One region of the Escherichia ruysiae genome, then DNA from elsewhere that is predicted to be linked to it. Evidence: predicted binding sites of a transcription regulator. Region 1 holds the regulator's gene; the other holds the start of a gene.

Evidence for each region. The regulator PhoB, encoded in region 1, activates phosphate uptake and scavenging genes when phosphate is short. The targets are predictions, from matches to a motif close to CTGTCATAAAACTGNCNNAT.
Region 2: a site for PhoB is predicted at 1,378-1,397, ahead of opgB (phosphatidylglycerol--membrane-oligosaccharide glycerophosphotransferase). Genes of this name have one in related genera too.

What each region holds. Positions count from the first base shown of each region.
Region 1 is NZ_JAVIWS010000001.1:3,771,105-3,774,522, reverse strand. Features, by position in the region: gene phoR (phosphate regulon sensor histidine kinase PhoR) at 1-903, opposite strand, end outside; gene phoB (phosphate response regulator transcription factor PhoB) at 961-1,650, opposite strand; gene sbcD (exonuclease subunit SbcD) at 1,840-3,042, shown strand; gene sbcC (exonuclease subunit SbcC) at 3,039-3,418, shown strand, end outside.
Region 2 is NZ_JAVIWS010000001.1:3,264,899-3,268,316, reverse strand. Features, by position in the region: gene dnaC (replicative helicase loader DnaC) at 1-693, shown strand, start outside; gene yjjA (DUF2501 domain-containing protein YjjA) at 742-1,236, shown strand; gene opgB (phosphatidylglycerol--membrane-oligosaccharide glycerophosphotransferase) at 1,491-3,418, shown strand, end outside.

The DNA of each region.
Region 1 (3,418 bases):
AAATGTCTGTTTTTTCTGGCTCAGAGTCTGAGCTTCGCGCTCAACAACGCGCAGCATCATCGGCACATCAACCTTTTCATTGAGCAACTGCGTCGGTGCGGCTTCGATTTTCGACAGTGTCAGTAACTGCTTCACCAGCCCTTCCATCCGCTGAGTCTGCTCGCGCATGGTGTGCAACGCTTTTTCGCGAACCGCGCCTTCCAGCGGTTGCTCATCCATCATCTCCAGGTAACCCTGTAACACCGTCAACGGCGTGCGTAACTCATGGCTTACGTTGGCAAAAAAGTTACGCCGCGCCCCTTCCAGTTGATGCATTTGCGTGACATCACGCGCCACCATCAGCAACTGTTTATGGGTATAAGGCATGACGCGAATTTCCAGATGCCGCCCGGTGTTGAGCACCAGATTGAGCGGGCGAGAAAAATCACGCGTTTTCAGATATTGCGTAAACTCCGGGTAACGCAGCAGGTTAAGGATGTTCTGCCCGTTATCTTCCGGCCAGCGCAGGCCAAGAATCTGTTGCGCCAGTCCGTTACACCAGAAAATACCGCCCTCTTCCGTGGTCAGCACCACCGCATCGGGCAGCGACTCCGCGCCACTACGAAAGCGTTTAATCAGATTGCCCAGCTCGCGGCGGCGTTTTTTATTTCGCAGCTGCATCTGGTGTAAGCCATATAGTAGCGGTTCCCAGCTACCACGCCCCGGTGGCGGCGTCATACTGCGATCAACCCACAGCCACCATGAAAGGCGCAATAAATTCCAGAAATGCCAGATAAGCAGTCCTGTTACCGATGCCAGCAAAAACCAGGGCAGGTAACCAAAAAATGCACCCAGGATGAAAGCCGGGAGGCAGCAAAGTAGCAGCTCCAGCACCAGCCTTTTCCACGACAGCCGTTCCAGCACGTAAGATACTCCAGTTATGAAATCATAAGCCCTGCTCTGCGTCCGATGAGCAAGGCGTTAAAAGCGGGTTGAAAAACGATATCCTGTACCGCGCACGGTCTGCACCATGCGGTCATGCCCGCCGGGCTCCAGTGCTTTACGCAGGCGACGAATGTGGACATCGACCGTGCGGTCTTCTACATACACGTTGGTTCCCCAGACGTGGTTTAATAGCTGCTCGCGGCTGTACACGCGCTCAGGATGCGTCATAAAAAAGTGCAGCAATTTAAATTCTGTCGGCCCCATCTCCAGCGGCTCTTCGCCCGCCATCACCCGGTGAGATGTCGGATCCAGACTTAGCCCCTGCATCTCGATCACCTCTTCCACCGCCATTGGCGAAATACGGCGCATTACCGCTTTGATTCGCGCCACCAGCTCCTTCGGCGAAAACGGCTTGGTGATATAGTCGTCCGCACCGGTTTCAAGACCACGCACGCGATCTTCTTCTTCCCCTCTGGCGGTCAACATCACCACTGGAATATCCCGGGTCATCGACTCGCGCTTAAGGTGTTTGATGAACTGGATACCCGAGCCGCCGGGTAACATCCAGTCGAGGAGAATCAAATCCGGCCAGGGTTCATTCAGTTGATTCACAGCACTGTCATAATCTTCCGCTTCGACCGGCTGAAAGCCATTTTGTTCGAGCACGAAGCAGACCATTTCGCGAATTGGAGCTTCATCTTCTACGACCAGAATACGTCTCGCCATGATTTGCCCTGTTGTAATAAATAGGTTGCGATCATTAATGCGACGCCATTATGCGTCAGATTTATGACAGATTTATGAAAAGCACGTCGCACATATCTTCAGGTTATTGATTTACGTGGCGCAGAAAAAAGCAAATGACACATCTGTTTGGGTATAATCGCGCCCATGCTTTTTCGCCAGAGAATCGTTATGCGCATCCTTCACACCTCAGACTGGCATCTCGGCCAGAACTTCTACAGTAAAAGCCGCGAAGCTGAACACCAGGCTTTTCTTGACTGGCTGCTGGAGACAGCACAAACCCATCAGGTGGATGCGATTATTGTTGCCGGTGATGTTTTCGATACCGGCTCGCCGCCCAGTTACGCCCGCACGTTATACAACCGTTTTGTTGTCAATTTACAGCAAACTGGCTGTCATCTGGTGGTACTGGCGGGAAACCATGACTCGGTCGCCACGTTGAATGAATCGCGCGATATCATGGCGTTCCTCAATACTACTGTGGTCGCCAGCGCCGGACATGCGCCGCAAATCTTGCCTCGTCGCGACGGGACGCCAGGCGCAGTGCTGTGTCCCATTCCTTTTTTACGCCCGCGTGACATTATTACCAGCCAGGCGGGACTTAACGGCATGGAAAAACAGCAACATTTGCTGGCAGCGATCACCGATTATTATCAACAACACTATGCAGATGCCTGCAAGCTGCGCGGCAATCAACCTCTTCCCATCATCGCCACGGGGCATTTAACGACTGTGGGTGCCAGTAAAAGTGATGCCGTGCGTGACATCTATATTGGCACGCTGGACGCGTTTCCGGCACAAAACTTTCCGCCAGCCGACTACATCGCGCTTGGACATATTCACCGCGCGCAAATTATTGGCGGCATGGAACATGTTCGCTATTGCGGATCCCCCATCCCACTGAGTTTTGATGAGTGCGGCAAGAGTAAATATGTCCATCTGGTAACTTTTTCAAACGGCAAATTAGAGAGCGTGGAAAACCTGAACGTACCGGTAACACAACCGATGGCGGTGCTGAAAGGCGATTTGGCGTCGATTACCGAACAGCTTGAACAATGGCGCGATGTGCCACAGGAACCACCTGTCTGGCTGGATATTGAAATCACTACCGATGAGTATCTGCATGATATTCAGCGCAAAATCCAGGCATTAACCGAATCACTGCCTGTCGAAGTATTGCTGGTACGCCGGAGTCGTGAACAGCGCGAGCGTGTGTTAGCCAGCCAACGGCGTGAAACCCTCAGCGAACTTAGCGTCGAAGATGTTTTTAATCGCCGTCTGGCACTGGAAGAACTTGATGAATCGCAGCATCAACGCTTGCAACATCTTTTCGCCACGACATTGCAGACCCTCGCCGGAGAACACGAAGCATGAAAATTCTCAGCCTGCGCCTGAAAAACCTGAACTCATTAAAAGGCGAATGGAAGATTGATTTCACCCGCGAGCCGTTCGCCAGCAACGGGCTGTTTGCAATTACCGGCCCGACCGGTGCGGGGAAAACCACCCTGCTGGACGCCATTTGTCTGGCGCTGTATCACGAAACTCCGCGCCTCTCTAACGTTTCACAATCGCAAAATGATCTCATGACCCGCGATACCGCCGAATGTCTGGCGGAGGTGGAGTTTGAAGTGAAAGGTGAAGCGTATCGCGCGTTCTGGAGCCAGAATCGGGCGCGTAACCAACCCGACGGTAATTTGCAGGTACCACGCGTAGAGCTGGCGCGCTGCGCAGACGGCAAAATTCTCGCCGA
Region 2 (3,418 bases), 510 kb from region 1:
CCTGCCCATATCAAACCCGCCTTCAAAACGGGTGAAGAACTTCTGGCGTGGCAGAAAGAACAAGGGGCGCTCCGCTCCGCCGCTCTGGAGCGCGAGAATCGGGCGATGAAAATGCAGCGCACCTTTAACCGCTCCGGCATTCGTCCGCTGCATCAGAACTGTTCCTTTGAGAACTATCGTGTTGAATGCGAAGGGCAGATGAATGCGTTGAGCAAAGCGCGTCAATATGTCGAAGAGTTCGACGGCAACATCGCCAGCTTTATCTTTTCTGGCAAGCCGGGCACCGGTAAAAACCATCTGGCGGCGGCAATCTGCAACGAACTACTGCTGCGCGGCAAATCGGTATTGATTATTACTGTTGCCGATATTATGTCGGCGATGAAAGATACCTTCAGAAATAGCGGCGTCAGTGAAGAACAACTGCTCAACGATCTGAGCAACGTTGATCTACTGGTGATCGACGAGATCGGCGTGCAGACCGAATCTAAATACGAAAAAGTGATCATCAATCAGATCGTCGATCGTCGTTCTTCTTCCAAGCGCCCAACCGGAATGCTGACGAACAGCAATATGGAAGAAATGACGAAGTTGCTGGGCGAGCGTGTTATGGATCGTATGCGCCTGGGTAACAGTCTGTGGGTGATCTTCAACTGGGACAGTTATCGTAGTCGGGTAACGGGTAAAGAGTATTAATCCCCATTCCCGGCGTTATACTGCGACACAATTCCACCTTGAGTAATGATGATGAAAACTGTTAAACACCTTCTGTGCTGTGCAATTACCGCCAGCGCATTAATTTCCACCGGGGTAAATGCCGCTTCCTGGAAAGATGCGCTCTCCAGTGCCGCCAGCGAGTTAAGCAATCAAAACAGCACTACACAGGAAGGCGGCTGGTCGCTCGCTTCATTAACTAACCTGCTTAGTAGCGGCAACCAGGCATTAAGCGCAGATAACATGAACAATGCCGCAGGCATTCTGCAATACTGCGCGAAGCAAAAGCTGGCTTCGGTGACCGATGCGGAAAACATCAAAAACCAGGTGCTGGAAAAGTTAGGTCTGAACAGCGAAGAGCAGAAAGAAGACACCAACTATCTGGACGGTATTCAGGGTTTGCTGAAAACCAAAGATGGCCAGCAGCTTAATCTGGATAACATCGGTACGACTCCGCTGGCGGAGAAAGTGAAAACCAAAGCCTGCGATCTGGTATTAAAGCAAGGTCTGAACTTTATCTCTTGATCCGCATAACGCCGCGTTTTAGCTGTTAATCGGCTGGCGCGGCAATCCCCTTCTCTTTTTCCCGCTTCTGACGCTTTCATCCCCTGCTATGCGGGAAACAACCCCGATCAAAAAAGTCTGTTTATAAACTAATTCCTAACAACATCGCATTTTTTTGACACTAGAATTGCAGCAATATGGCAGCGCCATTACATTGTGTTTCTCAAAAAATCTTAAGCATCGGCTACACAGCCTGGTTTAGTGAGGATCGCCCGTTGTCAGAACTACTCTCATTTGCCTTGTTTCTCGCCTCTGTGCTGATCTACGCATGGAAAGCGGGACGTAACACCTGGTGGTTTGCCGCCACATTAACGGTGCTGGGGCTATTTGTCGTTTTAAATATCACCCTTTTTGCCAGTGACTACTTTACTGGCGATGGCATTAACGACGCGGTTCTCTATACCTTAACCAACAGCCTGACCGGTGCAGGCGTCAGCAAATATATCCTGCCAGGTATTGGCATTGTACTGGCACTGGCAGTCGTTTTCGGTGCACTGGGCTGGATCCTGCGCCGCCGCCGTCATCATCCGCACCATTTTGGTTACAGCCTTTTGGCGCTCTTGCTGGCACTGGCTTCTGTCGATGCCAGCCCGGCGTTTCGTCAGATAACGGAACTGGTGAAATCACAGTCACGCGACGGCGATCCGGACTTTGCGGCTTATTATAAAGAACCGTCGAAAACCATTCCTGACCCGAAACTCAACCTGGTTTATATCTACGGAGAAAGCCTCGAGCGCACCTATTTTGACAACGATGCTTTCCCGGATCTCACGCCTGAATTGGGCGCGCTGAAAAATGAAAGTCTGGATTTCAGCCACACGCAGCAGTTGCCGGGAACGGACTACACGATTGCGGGCATGGTGGCTTCCCAGTGTGGCATTCCGCTTTTTGCTCCATTTGAAGGCAACGCTTCTGCATCCGTTTCCAGCTTCTTCCCGCAGAACATCTGTCTGGGCGATATTCTGAAAAACTCGGGTTATCAGAACTATTTCGTACAGGGAGCCAATCTGCGTTTTGCCGGTAAAGATGTGTTCCTGAAATCACACGGTTTCGACCATTTGTACGGCTCGGAAGAGCTGAAAAGCGTGGTCGCAGACCCACATTATCGCAACGACTGGGGATTCTACGACGATACCGTGCTGGATGAAGCATGGAAAAAATTTGAGGAGCTGTCTCGCTCCGGTCAACGGTTCTCACTGTTTACCCTGACGGTCGATACCCATCACCCGGATGGTTTTATCTCTCGTACCTGTAATCGCAAAAAATATGATTTTGACGGTAAACCGAACCAGTCATTCAGCGCGGTAAGTTGCAGCCAGGAGAACATTGCGGCGTTTATCAATAAAATCAAAGCCTCTCCGTGGTTTAAAGATACCGTCATTGTCGTCTCTTCCGACCATCTGGCGATGAACAACACGGCATGGAAATACCTCAATAAGCAGGATCGCAATAACCTGTTTTTTGTCATCCGTGGCGACAAACCGCAGCAAGAGACGCTGGCGGTGAAGCGCAACACGATGGATAACGGCGCTACGGTACTGGATATCCTTGGTGGTGATAATTTTATCGGCCTCGGACGCAGTAGCCTTTCTGGTCAGTCAATGTCAGAAGTGTTCCTCAACATGAAAGAGAAAGTACTGGCGTGGAAACCGGATATCGTTCGTCTGTGGAAATTCCCCACCGAGATAAAAGAATTTACCATCAATCAGAATAAAAATATGATCGTCTTCTCAGGTAGTCATTTCCGTTTGCCGCTGCTGTTGCGGGTTTCAGACAAACGAGTGGAACCACTGCCAGAAAGTGAATACTCCGCGCCACTGCGTTTCCAACTGGCCGATTTCGCCCCACGTGATAATTTCATCTGGGTTGACCGCTGCTACAAAATGGGGCAGTTGTGGGCGCCGGAACTGGCGCTTTCTACCGACTGGTGTGTTTCACAGGGGCAACTTGGCGGGCAACAAACAGTGCAGCATGTCGATAAGCCAGAATGGAAAGGTAAAACGGCATTTAAGGACACGGTCATCGACATGGAACGCTACAAAGGCAATGTCGATACACTGAAGATTGTCGATAACGATATTCGCTACAAAGCAGACAGTTTCATCTTTAACGTCGCGGGTGCGCCGGAAGAGGTAAAACAGTT